Ancylothrix sp. D3o: one gene and its partner. The protein of the gene in region 1 interacts with the protein of each later gene in a pairwise test. Links are inferred from orthologs where the notes say so. Each region holds a gene or a part of one and is shown on either strand. Other genes may lie near its edges.

What was found.
Region 2: the proteins of sfsA (region 1) and NG798_RS21730 interact in binary tests that used the Escherichia coli proteins (3 or more experiments, as listed by UniProt). The link is inferred for Ancylothrix sp. D3o from one-to-one orthologs.

What each region holds. Positions count from the first base shown.
Region 1 is NZ_JAMXEX010000001.1:43,738-54,424, forward strand. Bases 2,840-5,621 are described here. They hold sfsA (DNA/RNA nuclease SfsA), read left to right. Parts: upstream 2,840-3,758; coding sequence 3,759-4,484; downstream 4,485-5,621. Other genes in these bases: murJ (murein biosynthesis integral membrane protein MurJ), read right to left, coding at 2,840-3,713; NG798_RS00235 (tetratricopeptide repeat protein), read right to left, coding at 5,112-5,621. Outside these bases: photosystem I biogenesis protein BtpA, read left to right, coding at 1-429; NG798_RS00215 (vitamin K epoxide reductase family protein), read left to right, coding at 667-1,629; NG798_RS00220 (DUF3181 family protein), read left to right, coding at 1,721-2,029; more of murJ, read right to left, coding at 2,106-2,839; more of NG798_RS00235, read right to left, coding at 5,622-6,809; NG798_RS00240 (pentapeptide repeat-containing protein), read right to left, coding at 6,784-8,145; NG798_RS00245 (hypothetical protein), read right to left, coding at 8,207-10,687. UniProt on the Escherichia coli protein: Binds to DNA non-specifically. Could be a regulatory factor involved in maltose metabolism.
Region 2 is NZ_JAMXEX010000017.1:8,444-19,277, forward strand. The notes cover bases 4,673-7,601. They hold NG798_RS21730 (glutamate-5-semialdehyde dehydrogenase), read right to left. Parts: upstream 6,825-7,601; coding sequence 5,520-6,824; downstream 4,673-5,519. Other genes in these bases: map (type I methionyl aminopeptidase), read right to left, coding at 4,673-5,416; NG798_RS21735 (3'(2'),5'-bisphosphate nucleotidase), read left to right, coding at 7,044-7,601. Outside these bases: ptsP (phosphoenolpyruvate--protein phosphotransferase), read left to right, coding at 1-639; NG798_RS21700 (Lin0512 family protein), read left to right, coding at 727-1,092; dihydroxyacetone kinase subunit DhaK, read left to right, coding at 1,149-2,222; dihydroxyacetone kinase subunit DhaL, read left to right, coding at 2,227-2,853; NG798_RS21715 (MBL fold metallo-hydrolase), read left to right, coding at 3,287-4,186; folB (dihydroneopterin aldolase), read right to left, coding at 4,235-4,591; more of map, read right to left, coding at 4,649-4,672; more of NG798_RS21735, read left to right, coding at 7,602-8,012; NG798_RS21740 (zinc metalloprotease HtpX), read left to right, coding at 8,250-10,583; NG798_RS21745 (Rpn family recombination-promoting nuclease/putative transposase), read right to left, coding at 10,695-10,834. UniProt on the Escherichia coli protein: Catalyzes the NADPH-dependent reduction of L-glutamate 5-phosphate into L-glutamate 5-semialdehyde and phosphate. The product spontaneously undergoes cyclization to form 1-pyrroline-5-carboxylate.

The DNA of each region.
Region 1 (10,687 bases):
ATGCGTTACCGCCGCGAGTTGGGCAGTGATGTAAAGATTTTGGCGGATGTTTTGGTTAAACACGCTCGTCCGCTGGGTAGCCCGAATTTAACAACGGCTGTACAAGAAACAATTGAGCGAGGTTTGGCGGATGGGGTAATTTTGTCGGGTTGGGCCACCGGCTCGCCTCCGACTTTGGAAGATTTGGAGTTGGCGACGGCGGCGGCTGATGGTGTGCCGGTGTTTATTGGCAGTGGCGCAAGTTGGGAAAATATCTCGACGCTGATGCAGGCGGCTGATGGGGTGATTGTTTCTTCTTCGCTGAAACGTCATGGCAAAATTGACCAGGCTATTGATCCCATTCGGGTTAGTCAGTTTGTGGAGGCGACACGCCGTTATGTTGCTTCTAAGCCGGTGAGTGTGCAGACAAAAGCTCTGCCGGTGTTGTAGGCTTGGCTACGCCCACCGGCCTTTTAATGGTGGGCAAAATTTTTCAAAGTTTGAATCTAATATCCAGAATTCAATGCTGAGCTTTGCCCCGCATACGTCGTCATTTTTAATTTGCAAACGATAGAATCAAAACGAGATTGGTTAGTTGTCACCGGCACTGTCACACCGGCCCGGTTACAAACAACCAACGACAACTTAAAATCTAAAATCTAAAATCGTTAAATCTAAAAAAGGGTTATGGCTCGCAAACGTTCTACTCCTTGGATTCACCGCAGGTCTCGGTTGCTTATGGCTGGGATTGCTGTTGCGGGGGCTTTGGAAACTGCTTTTTTGACGGTGGTTGAGTTTGCTGGTAAGGCGAGTGCGGTTTGTCCAACCAGCGGTTGTGAGCAGGTGCTTACGAGTCCTTATGCAAAGATATTTGGTGTACCGCTGACTTTGTTTGGTTTTTTGGCTTATGCGACGATGGCCGGTTTGGCGGCGGCGCCTTTGGCTGTGAATCAGTCAACTAATAAGGATTTACGCCTTAAGTTAGAAAATACCACTTGGCCGCTGATGTTTATTCTTGCTACGGCAATGGTGGTTTTCAGCGGTTATTTGATGTATATTTTGGCGTTTAATATTAAGGCGTTTTGTCCTTATTGTTTGGCTTCGGCTTTGTTTTCTTTGTCTCTGTTTGTTCTGAGTTTGGTTGGGCGAGATTGGGATGATATTGGTCAGCTATTTTTTAATGGCGTGATTGTGGCGATGGTGACGATAATTGCGGCGTTGGGAGTCTATGCTAATGCTAATAATGTCATTTCACCGAATACGGCCAATGCTCCGAATGCAGCGCCGGGTAAGGGAGAAGCGCCAGCGGTGACGACGGTTTCGGGTGAGTCAGAAATTGCCCTTGCTCGTCATCTAACCCAAGTAGGAGCGAAGGAATACGGGGCTTTTTGGTGTCCGCATTGTTATGATCAAAAGCAATTGTTTGGTAAAGAAGCTTCGGCTTTGTTGGATTATGTGGAGTGTGACCAAGAGGGCAAAAAATCTCGGACTAAAATGTGTGTAGATGCGGGAATTAAGGGTTATCCAAGTTGGGAAATTAAAGGCCAAATTTTGCAAGGGGTACAATCTCTTGAAAAGTTGGCAGATATTTCTGGATACACCGGCCCGCGTAATTTCAAAAACAATCTGGGCATTCAAACGGCTCCTTAAAGGCTAAATCCACAACAAAGTCCGCCTTTTGGCGGACGGCGTTTTCAAAACAGCAAGATAAGATTTTTTTGGAAAGGAGGATAAAAAGATTATGGCTAAAGTTAATACGACTGAATCGGTGGAAGCGTTGGCTGCGGAAATTGGGGAAAATGTTTATATCGATATTGCCAAATGGCATTTGTATTTGCGGGAGGCTCATTTGCATACGGTTTTGGCTCAGCAGCTTTTTCCTCTGTTAGAAAAGAATGGGGTGAATGAGGATGAGGTTTTGCGTATTTTGCAGGGGACTATTGTTAAGTTGGGTGGGGGAAAAAGGGAGCTTCCTCTGTCTGATTTGGTGCCGGTGCAAGCTCAAGTTCAGTTGATGGATGTTTTGGAAGAGTTTCAGCGGAATATGTAGTTGGGGATTTTTTTAACCGCAGATAAACGCAGATAAACGCAGATAAATGCGATTATCTGTGGTTAGTTTTTATGGGTTATCTGTTGAGTTTTTGGCGAATACGGGCCACGAAAATATCAACTTCGGGTAATTTTAGCTGGGTGGCGAGGAGGGCAAAAATGGCTAAACCGGCCCCTCCGGCTAGGCAAAGTTGGATAAGTTGAATTAGTAATCCTTCGGTTCCTAGGAGTTTTTGGGTTGCTAATAGTGCTCCCCAGGTGACTCCTCCGCAGACAAAACTTGCGCCGGTGAGGGTTAAAAGCGGCCATCCCCAGTCTTGCCAGGGTAAGCCGTTGAGTTTACGGTTTAGGTAAAACAAGAGCATGATCATTGAGATGGCGTTGACTCCGACGGTGGCTAAGACTAAGCCTGGGGCGGCAAAGTATTTAACTAGAATGTAGTCGAGTACAACGTTGATGAAGATGTTTATGATGCTGATCCGAAAGGGGGTTTCGCCGTCGCCTAGGGCGTAAAAAACTCGCACTAATACGTCTCTTCCCAAATAGACGAACATTCCGACTGAGTAGGCGATGAGGACGGGGGCGACAAAGTTTGAGGCGTTTTGGTTAAAGGCACCGCGTTCGTAGATGACTCGGACGATGGGATAGGCAAGGGCGATCATTATAGCACTGAGGGGCAACATTGTCAAGCCGGTGAGGATTAGTCCTTGACGAATGCGGTTTTTAAGTTCGGGCCAGTCTTGGGGGTCGGTGAGGCGGGAGAAGATGGGGAGCATGGGGACGAGCAGGACGTTGGAGATGATGCCGAGGGGGGTTTGGATGAGGAGGCCGGCGTATCCAAGGGCTGCGGCGGCTTGGGGGATGAAGGAGGCAAACCAAAGGTCTGTGTAGACGTTGATTTGCAGCATTCCAGAGGAGAAGGTGGCGGGGCCAAGGATTTTGAGGATGTCGCTGACTCCGGGTTGGTTGAAGTTGAAGCGCAGGCGGAGGGTGCCAAGACCGGCCCGCCATTGGGCAATGACTTGAACTAGCCATTGGAGGATGGCACCGGCCAAGGTTCCCCAAGCAAGGACGAGTCCGCCGAGGAGGGCGTATTGGGGTTGGGTGATGTTCGGGCCCAGGTGGACGGTGAGCCCGATCAAACCAAGGATGAGGGTGAGGCTGGAGAAGAGGGGGCTGATGGAGGGTAGCCAGTATTGATCGGCGGCGTTGAGGGTGCCGAAGCCTATGCCGATGAGGGCGGCGAGTACGGCCATTGGGGCCATGATCCGGAATTGTTGGATGGCGATGTCGCGGATGATTTGGCCTTCGGGGGTTCTGGTGAGGCCGGGGGCTACGAGGTCGGTGGCGGGTGCGGCAAATATTATGAGGAGGATGGTGACGATCAGGAGGATGCCGCCGACTAGGGTGGTGATGGTTTCGACGAGGGGGGCGGCGTCTTCTTTTTTGCGTTTGGCGAGGACGCTGACGATGGCGCTGTGGAAGGGGCCGTTAATTCCGCCCAAGAGGACGAAGAGGAAGCCGGGGATGACGTAGGCGTAGTTGTAGGCGTCTACGGCGGCGCCGACTCCGAAGGCTGCGGCTATGGCTTGTTGCCTGATGAGGCCGAAAATTTTGCTGATGAGGGTGGCGGCGGCGACGATGCCGGCGATGTTGATGAGGGAACGGGTTTTAGGTTTTGTCACTGATGGTTGAGAATAGTTAGGGCTACCGTTGTTTATTTAAGCTTAATGATGAAGTTTGTTTACAAGTATCCGCCTTTGTTGTCGGGGATTTTGATTCGCCGGTATAAGCGGTTTTTTGCGGAGGTGGAGTTGGAGAGTGGGGAGGTTGTGACGGCACATTGTGCGAACACCGGCCCGATGACGGGGGTTTGTGTGCCTGGGGCGCGGGTTTGTGTTTCTTGCTCGGATAATCCTAAGCGGAAGTTGGCTTATACTTGGGAGTTGATTGATTTGGGGAAAAGTCAGCCGGTTTGGGTGGGTGTGAATACGGGTTTGCCGAATCGGGTTATTAAGTTGGCGCTTGAGGAAAAGTTTTTTCCTGAGTTGGGGTTTTATTCGCAGGTTAAGGGGGAGGTTCCGTATGGGGTGGATAAGAAGAGTAGGGTAGATTTTTTGTTGTTAGGAAATGATGTGGATCGGCCTATTTATTTGGAGGTGAAGAATACGACTTTATCTGAGGGTAATTTGGCTTTGTTTCCTGATACTGTGACGGAAAGGGGTCAAAAACATTTGCGGGAGTTGATGGCTTTGTTGCCGCATTCGCGGGGGGTGATGTTGTATTTTATTAATCGGGGAGATTGTACGGAGTTTTCGCCGGGGGATGCGTTTGATCGGGTTTATGGGGAGTTGTTGAGGGAGGGGATTAAGAGGGGTTTGGAGGTTTTGCCGTGCCGGTTTGATGTGTCTCCAGAAGGAGTTAAGTTTTTGGGTTTGGCGCGGTTGGTTGTTTGAGGTTTGGTACGGATTAAACCACCGATTAAACCACCGATTAAACCACCGATTAAAATCGGTGTCTACAAGAAGAAAACCCCCTCCGGGGGTTATAAAGGTTTAAGTGTTGGGAAGGTTTGAAAATTTTATTGAAAATTTCAAGGTGGATTTTAAGCGTTTGATGGTGGGTAGTTTATTGTTGAAATTGGGCGAGTAACCAAGAACCGGCTTTTCCATGATTTTGTTGGCGGCTGCGTTGTAATGCTTCTTCTAGGATGGAAATTTATAAACCGGGTAAGACTTGCGATTGAGTGATTTTTCGACTGCCTCCTTTTTATACAATCTTGTTGAGCAATGGTTTGAAATCGCGCACGCGCATAATTTTCATGGCGTTGATGTTAGCTAGGCCAAACATATTGAAACAGGAGATCACCGCAGGGAAATTCGATAAGTTTGGACTGTTTACTGCTATTCCTCGGACTTCGGTATAAGTTTCATATCTGTATATATGCCTGCGACGCAACTAACAGATCATGTTGCCTGCACTACTTCCCCAAACTTAAACCAACAACAGCTATGTTTTTGCGCCTACTACGCGCCGCCTGAAAAAAAAATAGGTGTGAGCGTAGCAGAACAAATATAAACCTTTTACCTCGCAGGAGGAGCAACTAATTTCCTCTGCACAAACTCTCGATTTTGCAGCGCTTGCGGGTGAGATGGGTTCAGTTTCAAAGCTTCATTCAAAGCCAGCAAAGAATCTGGATATTTTTCCAAAAATCTTAAAGCTATTCCTTTACCGGCCCAAAAATCAGCATTTTTCCCATCAATTTTAAGGGCGCGATTGTAAGTCGTCACCGCTTCTTCATAACGTTTTAAAGACATCAAAGCCAAGCCTCGATTGTAACAAGCTTGAGCCAAATTTGGATTAATTCCAAGAGCGCGATCTGCGGCTTCAATCGCACTTTCATAACGCTGTAACCGCCACAAAGCAGCACTTTGATTCACCCACAAATCAGCCAATGTTGGAGAGTCGCCCACATTCGCATCACCCCTAAGTCCGCGTTCGTAAGCCGCCACCGCATCTTCATGCTGCCCCAAAGTTGTTAAAATTCTACCTTGATTAAACCAAGCTTTAGAAGAATTTGGATTAATAGCAATTGCCTGCTGACTTGATGCCAAAGCATCTTGATACCGGCCTAAACGCCACAAAATACCACTGCGGTTACTCCACGCATCTGCATAATTTGCCTCTAAACCAATTGCCCGGTTAGCAGACGCCAACGCCTCCTCAAAATTGCCTAGGCCGGTCTGTGCTGTTCCCCGTTGATTCCAAGCATAAGCTAACCCGAACTCTCCCCATTTTCCATCTCCTTCTTGAATGGATTTATCACAAGCTTCTAAAGCTTCTTTGTACATATTTAGCCGGTTTAAAGTCGCGCATTGATTCACCAAAGCCAGAGAATATTTAGGATTAACTTTCAGAGCCCATTGATAAGAATTTGCAGCATCAGGATGCCGGCCAATAATTCCTAAAAGAATTCCATGTTGTGTCCAAGCATCAGCATTTTTAGGCTCAATTGCCAACGCCCTGTCATAAGCTGTTATTGCTTCTTCATACCGCATCAATTTTGTTAGAATTTGCGCTCGATTAAGCCAAGCAATTGCCGCTGTACCAGTTCCCCAATTTGCATTAATTTGGAGCGCCCGATCACAAGCATCCAAAGCCTCATAAGATTTGCCTTGCTGCCAGAGTACAACACACTGACCGGCAAAAGCCAAAGAGTAATCAGGTTTTAGCTGAATCGCCCAATCATACGCCACCAAAGCTTCGCTAAATTTTCCTAATTTTGCTAAGGCTTCCCCTCGATAATACCAAGCTGCCGGCGGGCTATTTTTTCCCCAATTCGCATCAGACTTTAGTGCTGTTTCGCAAGTTTGCACAGCATCATTATGTTTACCCAATTCTGATAGCGCCTGACACCGATTTGTTAATACTTGAGAGTTGGCCGGTTGCAAACGCAAAGACCGGTCATAAGACGCCACCGCTTCTTCATACTGACGCTGCACCAGCAGCACATCCCCCCGCTCAGACCACAAGGCCGGATCATTAGGATTCAAACCCAACGCTTGATCGCAAGCTTTCAACGCTTCTTCATATTTTCCTGTGGCTGCCAAACTTCCACACAAATCAGCCCAGTATTTAAAATCTTGCACCTTTTCGGCAGCCATTAACTTAGCACATTGCCCGCCAAAAGTCAAGCCAAAAATTGAGAAATAAACAATAAAATTATGCCCAATTTTTATGGACAATGGGTGGCTTTTACTGACAACTTTGTTGTTTTCCATCGGGCATAATTGCTCCACACAAGTTAACTTTGCTTAGATCAGCGCCTTCTAAATTAGCACCCTTGAGATTGGCTCCACTTAAATTCGCCCACTCCAAGATTGCCCCTTGCAAATTCGCATCTCTCAAGTCCGCATTAAACAAATTTGCTTCCCGTAAATTTGCTTCTTTCAGATTAACACCGGCCAAACTTGCATTACTCAGCCTAGCACGTTTCAGGCTAGATCCTTGCAAATTTGCACCCTCCAAATCAGCGCCGGTTAAATCCCTCTCTTCTACTTCTTTATTCACAATTTCCCAGACTAATCGCCACTTACTTTCTAATAAAACTTTCTCTCCTAATTTGGCATTTTTCAGATTAGCATTCTTTAAATTAGCACCTTCCAAATTGACATTTTTAAGTTCAGCACCGGCCAAATCTACCCCAGCCAAAGAAGCACCCCTCAAATCAGCATAAAGCAGACTCGCATTTGTCAAATTGCTACCGCTTAAATTCGCTCCCCGCAAGTCCACAATAAACAGGTAAGCTGATTCTAGTTTCACCCTTTGCAAATTTGCTTTTTGTAAATCCAAACTTTGTAAACTTGCCCCACTTAAATTTGCCCCCACCATTGTTTCACCGGCAGCACCTTTGTTGACAAGTTGCCACACCGGCTGACCTTTGCTATCGAGTTTTGTTGCATCGTCTATAGTCGTGCCTTTTAAATTTGTCCGAAATAAATTCGCTGCTTCTAAATTTGCACCTTTTAAATTCGACCCTTCCAAACTTCCGCCTTCCAAGTTCGCACTTTTTAAAATTGCTTTTTCCAAATCGGCATTTTTTATTTGGGCATTTTTCAAATTTGCTTCCGACAAATCCGCCTCTTTTAAATTGGCATTTTCTGGGTTCGCCCCTTCTAAAATTGCTTGCTTAAGAGTGGCTTTTTCCAAATTTGCATTGGTTAAATTGGCATTTGTCAACCCCGACTCATTCAGCTTGGCATTTTTCAAATTCGCCCGAAATAAATTTGCTCCTTTTAAATTTGCTCCTTCCAAATTTGCTCCTTCCAAATTTGCCCCTTCCAATTTGGCATCCCCCAAATCGGCATCAGTTAAATCTGCCCCTTTCAAATTTGCACCGCGAAGCTCAACACCGGCCAGCCTCGCCCCCCGTAAATTACACTCGGCACACTGTCCTGTTTTTTCTAACTGTTCTAGTTGTCGCTGACTGGCAGCGCGTGTGGGTGTTGGCAAATACAAACATCCCAAAAATAGCAGAATTCCTAGCCAAATTTTGACCGGAAAACCGGCCTTTTTAACTAAATAATTTATCCCCCAAAAAATACCGATCATCATCATATTATTTACCCTCCATCGCTTCTTTTTCTCCCCTTTTTTGGCATCAGCCCGGTTTAGAACATCAATTCACTTGTGGCGATAATTCTGCCGGTTCGAGAGGCACATCTGGCGGTGGTTTAATCGCACCATCACCGGCACCGGCCCCATCAGCACCGGCACCGGCACCGGCCCCATCTTTCCCTGAAGCCGCCCCATCACCGCCGGCCCCATCTTTCCCTGAAGCCGCCCCATCTTTCCCTGAAGTAGCCCCATCTTTTGGTGGAGCCGGAGGAGGAGGTGGCGGTGGAGCCAATCTTTCAATAATCACCGATCTTTTAATTTCTTTGCCCTCCTCATTTGTAACTTGAAGAGTCAGCGTTTCCGTCCCCGCTTCTGGACTGATTGGGTAAGCCACCTGCCCCTGTGCCAGCACACTACCAGGAGAGGGTACCAGTTCCACTTTTATATTTTTGCTGCCTTGAACTTGCCAAGAAAAAATAATAAAACGCTCCTTATTTGTTGCCAAATCAACAATATATTTAGGCGGAGCCGGTTTGCCATTAATATTAAATTCCGTAATTTCTGTAACAACCGCAGCGGCGGTAACTTTGATTTTTTCTGTTTTTTGAGATTCTAATTTTTCGGGTAAATTTTGCTGTTGTATCACCGTTAGCTCAAAAATATACTCTCCGGCTTGAGTCGCGTTTGTTGGCACATTTTGGCACACTAAAGTTTCCGATTCAACCTCCTGTGCGGAAGTTTCATTTGTGGCCGGTGGAACAACACAATAAGGTTGCAGTTCCGCCGGTGTACCATTACTAAAGTCATAGCGTTTTAAAGGGCTAATGACCGAGTTATCCGGGGCGCGACCAATCAAAGTTAATTCTTTAATTTGTTTGGGATTAGCAACTTTCCAATTTAAAAGCACAGAATTACTGCTTGTGGCCGGCGGTTGAGAGGCTGGATCACTAGGAGTAGCGGTGGAAGCTACTGCTTCTTGGTAAGCCGGTTGTGTAGAGGCAAATTCGAGAATTTTTGCCCCAGGAAGCGGTAAAATTTTTAGGGTATTAGTTTTAACTATTTCGGAAGGAACCCCACTGCTGGTTTTGGGAATAACCGCTAATTCAAACACATAATCACCGGGGCTAGTTGCGCCCGTTGGAATTTTCTGGCAAAGCAAAACCGGCAACTCTCCTGTGACTTGGTTTGTAAGGCAATAGCCTTTAAGTTCTGGGGGGATACCTTGACTGAAATCGTAGCGTTTTAAAGGGCTATTAACTGAGTTATCAGGAGCGCGACCAATCAAAGTTAATTCTTTAAGTTCCGAAACATTAATTACTTTCCAATTAAGGAGAATGCTGCCGGTTTGTGGCGTTATATTAGGAGTTTGAGTATTAGGAAGAGAAGCAGTTAAGGATAAACCGGCCCCTAAACTTAAAGGCATAGATGTCAATGAAACTCCCCCTCCTTCTTTATACACTGGTTGGTCGGATGAAAATTCGACAATTTTGGGTAGCGGGGTAGCAGAAATTGTAATCGTATTTGTTTTCAGACTGAGTACCTGCGGCGAGTTATCTCTGGCAAAAAAAGGCCGTTGTGTTTGTTTAGGAGTAACCGTAAGCTCAAAAATATAATTGCCGGCAGCGCGAGCATCTGTCCAGACATTTTGACACAGCAAAACAGTCGTGCCGGTTTCTTTTTTTGTCTGGCAAAAATTTTGCAGAGACGGGGGAAAATTGGCGCTCAAATCATAATTAAAGGGGCCACTGATAACTTTTCCTTCGGGAGATAAACCGATAATTTTTAAAGATTGAATTTTATCTGGGTTAGCGATTTTCCAATTCAAGCGAATTCTGTCACCTACAAATTCTTGGTAAAAGCTGCGTTCAGGGGAAAAATCAAGTAGTTTTGGAGTTCTGGGGGGGCGAGTTAACAACCAAAAAATCAGAAAAATCACTGAGGCGATGCTGCCGGTGATGGCAAGAACAAGCAGCAAAAATTGCCACCAGGGGCGAGGTTCCCACATCAAAGATCCTTGAAACCGGTTTAGGGTTAGGGGTAATTGCTGTTTGTCTTCTAGCTCGATAATAAAGTTAAATAACTGCCCAGAAAATGGCCGCCATCTTTTAGTGGGTTTTACTTGTAAACCTACTAGGGATTCTTGGGATAAACCTAGGTGGATATAATCAGGGGCAAAGGTATAAGAGCAGGTTTGTTCTTCCTCAGTGTTCTTGGCTTGCAGTTGGATAGAGCGGGGAGTATTTCCTAAGTTTTGAAAACGCAATTCATAGAGGCCGGGTTTATTTTTTACTTTGCCTTGGAGGGTGACTAATTCCACATTTAGTAAATAGGTAGGCAAAATTTCTAGGTGAACAAGATCAAGCAGAATTAAATCGGGATGGTTGGTGGAGTGGAGGCGGACTGTGGGGGCATAAATTCCTGCTGGTGTATTTAGAGGCGGGTTAAACATCAGCAATATTTGGTTTTGTTCGCCTGGGTTGAGTTCCAGCGAGCCGGTTGAGGCAAAAAGTCCTTCTAGGGGCAAATTTTCTGGATAAATAAC
Region 2 (10,834 bases), on another replicon or contig:
CGGGTTTTATTAGAGCATCCCGAATTATTTAAAACTCAGCTACGGGCAATTTTACGGGTGAGTGACCGGTATGCAGTTAAGGTCATGTTTCCCATGATTTCGCAAGTTATGGAAATTCTCGCCGCCAAAGAAATTTTAGCCGAAACAATGACCGAATTACGGCAAGAAAAAATCGTTTTTAATGAAAAAATAGAAGTGGGGATAATGATAGAAGTGCCGGCGGCGGTGGCGATGGCCGAACGGTTAGCAGGCGAGGTTAATTTTTTTAGTATTGGCACCAATGATCTAAGCCAATATGTGATGGCAGCGGATCGAAATAATCCCAAAGTGGCGACGCTTGCAGATGGCTTTTCACCGGCAGTCTTGCGAATGATTCAACAAACCGTAAAAGCCGCAAAAGAAAGCGGAATTTGGGTCGGAGTTTGTGGAGAGTTAGCATCGTCTGCTTTAGCTATTCCAATTTTATTAGGATTAGGAGTGGATGAATTGAGCGTCAATGTGTCGATGATTTCGGAAGTGAAAAAAATAATTTCCGAGTTAAGTATGGCAGAAGCCGAGATTATTGCTCAAGATGTGTTAGAGTTGGATTCAGCAGCGGCAGTACGCGAATATGTTGGCAGTCTTTTCTGGGTCGAATGACTTTTTTAAAAGCTCTATTTGTTGCCCAAAATTGCTTATAATTTGAACTCAAACTAAACTAGAAAAATCAAAAAAAAAGAGGTGACTATGGCACGCAAATGCTTTATCATTGAAATGGGAATGGGAATTGATCAGCACGGACAAGAACCGACGGTTGCAGCCGCAAGAGCCGTCCGCAATGCGATAGCAAATAACGCCTTACTTGGAATTTGGGAAGTCGCAGGATTAAGCCATCCAAATCAAATGATCGTAGAGGTACAAGTTGCAGTCCCCTATCCCGAACAAGTGCGAGAAGATGAAGTTTTGGCAGTCTTACCTTTTGGTCAAAAAACCCTAAAAGTTGAGCAAGGCGGCATGGTGGTTCAAGGGCGGGCAATTGAAGGGCTAAATGATAAAAATAATGAAATGTTAATTGCCAATGCAGCCGTTACAGTTTGGGTGGAAAAAAATTAACTTAACTCTTACCTTTTACTGTTAACCTCCTCATCAATTATGGCGATTACTAAACCATGAAAAAACTCATCAACTCTCCCGAAAATGTCGTCCGCGAAAGCCTTGAAGGCATGGCATTAGCACACCCCGACCTCATCAAAATTAACTTTGATCCCACCTTTGTCTACCGCAAAGATGCCCCCATTCAAAACAAAGTCGCCCTCATTTCTGGCGGCGGTAGCGGACACGAACCCATGCACACCGGCTTTGTTGGAATGGGAATGTTAGATGCCGCCTGTCCGGGTGAAATCTTCACCTCCCCCACCCCCGATCAAATGTTAGAAGCAGCCAAAAAAGTTAACAGCGGCAACGGCGTTTTAAACATCGTTAAAAACTATAGCGGCGATGTGATGAACTTCGAGATGGCAGCCGAAATTGCCTCCTCCGAAAACCTCCCCATGATCAACATTTTAATCGATGATGATTGCGCCGTAAAAGACAGTTTATATACCCAAGGCCGGCGCGGAGTTGGCACAACTGTTTTAGCAGAAAAAATCTGCGGTGCCGGTGCCGAAAAAGGCTACAATTTACAACAACTTGCCAACCTTTGCCGCAAAGTAAACCTCAACGGACGCAGCATCGGAATTGCCCTTACATCCTGCACCGTTCCCGCCAAAGGTAGCCCCACCTTTGAATTAGCAGACAATGAAATAGAATTTGGCATAGGCATACACGGCGAACCAGGCCGGCAACGCATGGAAATCAAAACCGCCGATCAAATAAGCGAAATGTTAACTTTTTCCATTCTCGAAGATCCCCCCTACATACGCACCATCCGCGAATTGAATTTAGAAAGCCAAGAATGGGAAGAATTAGAATTAACAACCCCGCCTTTTCAATCGGGTGATTCTGTCTTAGCATTTGTCAACAGCATGGGTGGAACTCCCCTTTCCGAACTCTATATCATCTATCGCCAATTAGCCCAAATTTGTGAAAAGAAAAACATCACAATTATCCGCAACTTAATCGGCCCTTACATCACTTCCTTAGAAATGCAAGGAGTCTCAATAACTTTGCTAAAATTAGATGAAGAAATGATCAAACTTTGGGATGCGCCGGTGAAAACAGCCAGCTTGCGCTGGGGAGTTTAAAAGCATGACTACAAAACAGCAAATTCTCCAATGGTTGCAAACCTACGCAACCGTTATCGAGCAAAATAAAGACTACCTCACAGAACTCGATGCCGCCATTGGAGATGCCGATCACGGCATTAACATGAATCGCGGTTTCCAAAAAGTTTTAACTCAGCTTCCCACCCTCGCTGAAAAAGATATCAGCAACATCTTAAAAGCTGTTAGCATGACTCTTATTTCAAGCGTAGGCGGAGCAAGCGGTGCTTTGTATGGAACCTTTTTTTTACGCGCAAGTAATGCAGTCACCGGTCTCTCAGAATTAACCCCAGAAGACACAGCAAAACTCTTAGAAACCGGCCTTTCTGGAGTCAGAGAACGCGGCAAAGCCAACTTGGGAGAGAAAACAATGTTAGATACCCTACAACCAGCCTCTCAAACCTTCACAAAAGCCATCTCTGAAGGAAATAACACCCTTGAAGCCTTAAAAGAAGCCGTCATTGCAGCCGAACAAGGCATGAAAAATACCATCCCCTTAATCGCCAAAAAAGGACGGGCAACTTATTTAGGAGAAAGAAGTATCGGCCATCAAGATCCCGGCGCCACTTCTGCCTATTTGATGTTAAAAACTCTCCAACAAGTTTTACAATAAATTCCCGAAAACCTACTCAACGGATAGGGAAATGGATATTACCCGCATCGAAAAAATGCTTGAGGAATACAGCGAAAACTATAGCGCATTCAACCAAGATCCCCCAACCTGGGAAGCAAAAAACGGCCCCTAGAGAGAATACGAACACCTAGAAAAATCCCTCTTTTTTAATCTCGCATCAAAACGCTAGACTAAAAAACCAAAAATGAAACTTTTATTGTCGATGCTAAAGGCGATTTTAAATATTATTAAACCTTCTGCAAAGCCTTAGAAACCATCCGAATTTTTCTCGAAACTCACAACTAATTTTAGTCAGACCTAAAATCCTCCTGTAGGCAATTCCCCCTACAGGAAGCGAAACAAACGCTGGCTGTGGTTGCCCCTACAGGCAGGAGGGGAAAGCGTTAAAATAAAATTTTATTAGAAAAAAAATATGGCAACATTACAACAACGCCGGCCAGAAAATATTTCCGGCGACTTTTATGTAGATAATACCTGTATTGACTGCGATACTTGCCGGTGGATGGCACCGGCCACTTTCCACAGAGAAAATGAACAGTCCGCAGTCTATAACCAGCCGGCCAGCCAACTTGAAAGACTGCAAGCCATGCAAGCGCTTTTATCTTGTCCCACCGCATCCATCGGCACAATTGAAAAGCCAAAAGACATCAAAAAAGCCCAAGAAACCCTCCCCCTTTTAGTCGAAGAAAATGTTTACCATTGCGGCTATCATTCCCAAGATTCCTTTGCCGCAGCCAGCTACTTAATGGTACACGATCAAGCCAATATTTTAATTGATTCCCCGCGATTTACAGCGCCATTAGTAAAACGTTTAGAAGCAATGGGAGGAGTGCGTTATATGTACCTCACCCACAGAGATGATGTAGCCGATCACGCCAAATTTAAAGCACATTTTAACTGCCAAAGAATATTGCATAAAGACGATATTACAGCCGACACCCGCGATGTCGAAATGCAATTAAGCGGAAATGAGACGGTGGAATTTTTGCCAGATGTATTAATTATTCCCGTACCAGGACACAGCAAAGGGCACACCGTTTTGCTTTACAAAAACAAATTTCTTTTCACCGGCGATCATCTCGCTTGGTCAACTTATTTGCACCAACTTTATGCCTTTCGCCGCTATTGCTGGTATTCCTGGCCCGAACAAATTAAATCAATGCAAAAATTAGCTGAATATAACTTTGAATGGGTACTCCCCGGACACGGACGCCGGTATCATTCAAACCCAGAAACAATGCGTCAACAAATGCAAAAATGCCTCGCTTGGATGCAAGATGATAGCGCCACATCAAGCACCCCTGATGATTAAAAATTGACCTACGAAAAAAGGCCGGCAACTTGTCAGCCTTTTTTCCCCTTATTTTTCTCGCAAAATTTCCACCGTAATTTTCCCGCCAAAATCAGGAATAGGCGCAGCCGGCTTAGTCATACAAACCTGTATTTTTTCAACCTCAGCAAACTCCAAAATCGCCTCAGCAATCGCCTCAGCCAGCCTTTCAATTAAGGCAAATTTGGAATTTTTTACTATATTTTTCGTGGTTGAAATCACCTTACGATAATCCAAAGTATCCTCAATTGCATCACTTTTTCCAGCCGCCCTTAAATCTAACCATAAAGTCAAATCGACCTCAAACCATTGCCCTAAAACTTGTTCTTCTGGCAGATAGCCGGTGTAACCATAACAACGAATATCGGTAAGCTTTATACAATCCATAATTTTTCGCCAAACTAAACTTATGTAGGTTGGGTTGCTAAACCCAACCTACCAATTTTAAGGCAACAAAGTCAAAATTTCCACACCATCTTCCGTCACCGCCACCGTATGCTCAAATTGAGCAGAAAGCTTGCGATCTTTTGTTAAAGCCGTCCAACCATCCGCCTGAACTTCTGCCTCCCAAGTACCCTCATTAATCATCGGTTCAATCGTAAAAACCATCCCCGCACGAAAACGTTTTCCAGTACCGCGTTTTCCAAAGTGTAAAATCTCCGGCGCGGTGTGAAAAACGCGGTGGACACCATGACCCGAAAAATCCCGCACCACAGAAAAACCCATTGCCTCAGCATACTCTTGAATTGCCGCCCCAATATCGCCGGTGCGAGCACCCGGTTTAACTTCTGCTATTCCCAACATCAAACATTTTTCCGTCACCTCTACCAATTTTTTCGCCAAAGGTGAAGGCGTACCGACAAAAAAAGTTTTTGATGTATCGCCATGATAACCATCAACTAAAGGCGTAACATCAATATTAATAATATCCCCATCTTTAAGAACTTCTTTAGCGTTTGGGATACCGTGACAAATCACTTCATTAACACTCGTACAAATCGACTTGGGATAACCTTTATAACCCAAGGGTGCGCTCGTTGCACCATGAGCTTTTGTCCAACGTTCTGCCTCGTCATTAAGTTCGAGGGTGCTAACTCCTGGTTTAACCATTGGTTCAAGATGCGCCAACAATTCCGCCGCCAATCTTCCCGCCGTCCGCATTTTGTCTAATTCGCGGCTGGATAGTATTTCTATTGTTTCGGTTCTTGCCATTTTGTTGTTTCCTCAAGCGGGCCGGTGTTTTTTTATAGCCTTGATTATTATATTACAAAAAAACCCGGTTTTTTAAAAGTAACCGGGTTAAAAAAATCGATTTTTACAAATCCTTATGAGTAAAAGGTTTAGCATCCTTACCGGCATAGGTAGCGACAATATGACCGGCACCTACCACCTGATATTTATAAGTTACCAAACCTTCCAAACCCACCGGCCCCCTGGGAGGCATTTGTTGTGTACTAATTCCCACTTCGGCACCAAAACCATAACGGAAGCCATCAGCAAAGCGCGTCGAACAATTATGATAAACCCCCGCCGCATCAACTTCGGCTAAAAACTTCTTAGCAATTTCGGCATTTTCGGTAACAATTGCCTCTGTATGTTTTGAGCCATAAGTATTAATATGCTTAATTGCCTCCTCAACAGAATCCACCACTTTAATAGCCAAAATTAAATCGCTATATTCTGTCATCCAATCTTCCTGAGAAGCCGGCACAGCATCGATAAATTCACAAGTAGCCTCATCCCCCCGCAATTCTACCTTTTGCTCTCGCAAAGCCTCAGCAACCAAAGGCAAAAACTTCGCTGCAATTTCCCGGTTAACTAACAGCGTTTCAATAGCATTACAAGCCGCTGGATACTGCGTTTTAGAATCCACCGTCACCGGCACAGCTTTCTCTATATCCGCCAATTTATCAACATAAAGATGACAAATTCCTTCCGCATGACCCAAAACAGGAATCCGAGTATTATCTTGAACAAACCGCACAAAAGAATTAGAACCTCTAGGAATAATCAAATCCACATACTGATCCAACTGCAACAACCCCAAAGTTTCCTCCCTTGTCGTCAACAATTGCACAGCATTTGCCGGTACATCCGTATTTTTTAACCCATCGTGAATTGCCTTCACAATTGCTTGACAAGAACGCAAAGCCTCTTTTCCGCCCTTCAAAATAACACCATTACCAGACTTAATTGCCAAACTCGTAATTTGAATCACGGCATCAGGACGCGCCTCAAAAATCACCCCCAAAACACCCAAAGGACAAGTTACCCGTTTAAGAATTAAACCCTCATCTAACTCGCGCTTAATTTGAATTTCTCCGATAGGCTCACTTAAACGCCCTACATCGCGCACACCGGCTATCGCAGCCTTTAATTTTGTCTCATCTAATTTCAAACGATTATAAAGCGGCTTAGCAATACCTTCGGCAACAGCCGCCTCACAATCTGCCGCATTTGCTGCTAAAATCGCCTCCGCCTCAGCCTCCAAACTAGCAGCAATTGCCTCAAGCGCGGCATTTTTTGCCTCAGAAGAAAGCACCCCAAGCAGACGTGCGCTGTCACGAGTAACTCGCCCAATTTCCACAAGAGAAGGAATAGCCAATTCAATCGCCGTCATAATTCAAAAACATCAGCAAAAATTAACTTATTTCCTAATTTTAAACCTTTCTGACACCAAAAAAAACCCGTTAAGCAAAGCCTTAAACATCAATCTAAAAAACTCAAACAAGCCTCTGTGGGCCTAATAGCCAACATCTGCGTCCTTGCCTTGAAAAAAAAACCCCACACTAAAGTAGTCTAAAATATCAGCCTCAAAACAACCTTCAAAAAAAAATCCATGTCCTACCAAAAAGAAAAACAAATCGCCATTGATGCCGCCATCAGCGCCGCCAAACTCTGCGAACAAGTCCGCGCCGCCATACCCCCCGCGATTGAAAAAAGCGACAAAAGCCCCGTCACAGTGGCAGACTATGGCTCACAAGCCATCATTTGCAAAGCCGTCAGCGAAGCCTTCCCAGAAGATCCCATCGTCGGAGAAGAAGACGCCGCTCAACTCCGTGAGCCGGCAATGGCAGAAAACTTGACAAAAGTAACAAACTATGTTAAAGAAATCCTACCTGATGCCACCTCGGAACAAGTGCTCGACTGGATCGACCGAGGCAATGGCAAAGTAGCGCCGCGTTTTTGGACACTTGACCCGATTGATGGCACCAAAGGCTTTTTGCGGCAAGACCAGTATGCCGTCGCCTTGGCGCTGGTAGAGGCCGGTGATGTCAAGGTTGGAGTTTTGGCCTGTCCCGCCTTCAAGCTTGATTCCGGCGAAGTTGGGGCGTTATTTGTGGCGGTGCGTGGCGAAGGTGCAGAAATGATGCCTTTGGCCGGTGGCGAGTTGCGTCCCATCAAAGTTGTGAGTGTGGATGATGTTACAAATATGCGATTTGTTGAGAGTGTAGAAGCAGCACATGGCGATCAAGACCGGCAAAATGCAGTAGCACAAGCAGTAGGATTTACATCAGCTTCCGTGCGGATGGATTCGCAGGCAAAATATGGCGCAGTTGCCTGTGGAATGGCAGCACTTTATATGCGTTTACCTTCTCCAAAAACACCGAACTATCGAGAGAATATTTGGGATCATGCAGCGGGGGCTATTGTAGTAGAAGAAGCTGGGGGTCGCGTCACCGATATGTACGGAATTGCCCTGAATTTTTCCGAGGCTGTAAAAATGATGAATAATCAGGGAGTTATCGTCAGTAATGGCGCGATTCACGATGCAGTTTTAGAGATTTTCCGCGAGAAAATGCCTTAACTTTTTTCTAGCAAAAGTTTATCCCCCTCACTCCCCCTATTCTCCCTTAAAATTAGGTAATTTGGGGGGATTGAGTTCAGAGCCGACAAAGGATTATTTTTTGGAGAGAGAATATTAAGAATTTTAAATTTTTGGAATCGCTGTGATATTTAAATTCTCAAATAGGGAACTTTTATTATCGTAATCAGGAATTTTCACCTCGAAGATTCTATAAAGTTGTAAACTGAGGCAATGCTTATGTCTCCCAATTCGGTCACATTGACAGCAGGAATAGAAGCTGCAAGTCAAAAACGCTATTTTGAGGCTATTGAACATCTGGAAATGTTTTGTCAGAGTTGCGCGGATACCCGTTCAAAAGATTACATTCAAGCGCAGATGTGGTTGGTGAAGGCGTATCAGGGCTACAAACAGCCAGAAAAGGCATTAGAAATTTGTCAGCAAATGGCAACTTATGAAAACCCACAGGTAAAAAGTTGGGTAGAAAAAATAGCAGCGGTGTTGTCAACCACAGTAAAATCGGCAACTCCAGCAAAAAAACAAGCCGGCGAACTTTTTCAGGCTGGAAATATAGCAATCAAACAGCGGCGTTATGTGGAAGCGATTCCGCTGTTGGAAGAATATTTACAGCTTTGTGAAGATAGCAACTCTCAAGATTATTCCCAGGCCCAAATGTGGCTAGTAAAAGCTTATCAGCGCACCGGCCATTTAGAAAAAGCGCTTGCTTTGTGTGAGCAACTCCAACAAAATCAAAATCCTTTAGTTCAAAGTTGGGTACAACAAACACTTCCCTCTTTAAAGAAACCAAAAACCGGCCTGCCGGCAGAAAATTCGCAAATATCTCAACCAGAAAACACAAATCGCTTTGCCAAGGCGGGACGGGCCGCAAAAATAAGTGTCAAACTGGCAATGGTGGGGTTTGCCGGCAGTTTAGGACTAGCGAGTGGTGTTACCCTGTCGTTGCTTTTTGGCATGGTTTTGGTGCTGTTTTTGAATTTGGGTCTTATTTGGCAAAGTAATAATCCTTCAATGGGTTTAGGACTAGCAATTATAGTTACAATTGTTTTCAATGCAGTGATGTTTTTCTTATCGCCGATTTTGATGGATTTAGCGCAAAATTGGCTTTATGGAACGCGCTGGGTAAATTTATCAGAAATTGAGCGAAAAAGCCCTGAGACGGCTAAAGTAATTCGCCAAGTTTGTCAAAACAAAAAACTCCAGCAACCGCGATTAGGAATTATTGATGACGAAAATCCAACAGCTTTTACTTATGGGTCTTTGCCAAATACGGCTCGTCTGGTGGTTAGTAAGGGATTATTTACTTACTTAGATGATGACGAAATAGCGACGGTTTACGCACACGAATTAGGTCATATTGTGCATTGGGATTTTGCCGTGATGACCTTGGCTGCAACGCTGGTACAGATTACTTATTTGGTGTACAGTTATGGGCGCCGGTTGAAGAATTATATCGACAACAAAAAAATCCGAGATAGTATTGAGACGGCTGCAACAATGGCCTACTTTTTTTATTTGATAGGAACGTATTTAACGCTGTACTTATCGCGGACACGGGAATATTTTGCAGATCGTTTTGCAGCAGAAGTCACCGGCAATCCTAATGGGTTATCGCGGGCTTTGATTAAAATTGCTTATGGCATTGTAGAAGAAGGGCAAAAAGCAAAAGAACCGAGTCAATTAATTGAAGGAACTCGTGCTTTAGGAATTTATGATCCCAAGGCAGCAGCTACTTCGGGAACAGCTTATCGTATTGCAGCACAACCGGCCCAAATTGGTAAAGTTTTCTTGTGGGATATGTTTAATCCTTGGGGTTGGTGGGTGGAGTTAAATTCAACGCATCCCTTGACAGGAAAAAGAATTCGTGCCTTAACAACTTATGCGGAACAGTTAGGTTTAGAAACAGAATTTGACATGGCTCGCGTGGTGCGAGAAGGCAAAAAGTTGAGCAAGAAACGACTTTACGGAGATTTTGCTTTAGATTTGTTGCTGTTTAAATCGGATTTTTTGGTGGCGGTTATTGGGTTTGCACTAGGGTTGATAATGTTGTTTGTGGCTGGCAATTTTAAGGTGTTTTTCTGGTTGTGGTTTACCGGTATTGGCTTGGGAATGATTATTAAGGCGGCGTTCATGTTTCCGCAACCGCCGCTTGCACCAAAGTCTGATGTTTTAACTTTGATGTCTGACCCCTATGCTAGTTTATTGCGGGGCAAATTTGTACAGCTTGATGGGGAGTTAATTGGACGCGGAGATGCGGGATATATTGCCGGTTCGGATCTGAAGATTAAAGATAAAACAGGCTTGATGTATTTGCGGTATGCTTCTTGGTTAGGGCCGGTTGGTAATTTCTTTTTTGGTACTGGTCTTGCGAGTAGTTTGATTGGGGAAGAAGTGAGTGCAATTGGTTGGTTTCGGCGGGGGGTTGGCCCTTGGGTTGATTTGCTGAAAATTAAAACAGATACGGGGAAAACGTATAACAGTTATCCGCGTTTTTGGAAGTTGGTTATGGGGGTTGGGTTTATTTTTTTAGGTTTTGTAGCCCCGGCTCTTTTTTAAGAAAAAAAATGAGTTTTTCTGAGGTATCGTAACTGTTTGGCCGGCAAGTTATGTAAAATTTACAGGTTGGGAAATGCTCTTAATAGTTAAGCTACTCCCAACCTAAACAAGCTAAGATTGAGATTGTTCAGCGATTTTTCTTACTTCTTCAATTGGCAAATCTAATCCTAGAGCAATTTGGTCTAAACTCAGGCCAATCTGAAGCAAACGCTGCACATTTTCTACCTGGACTTCGGCCCGGACTTCCTGGT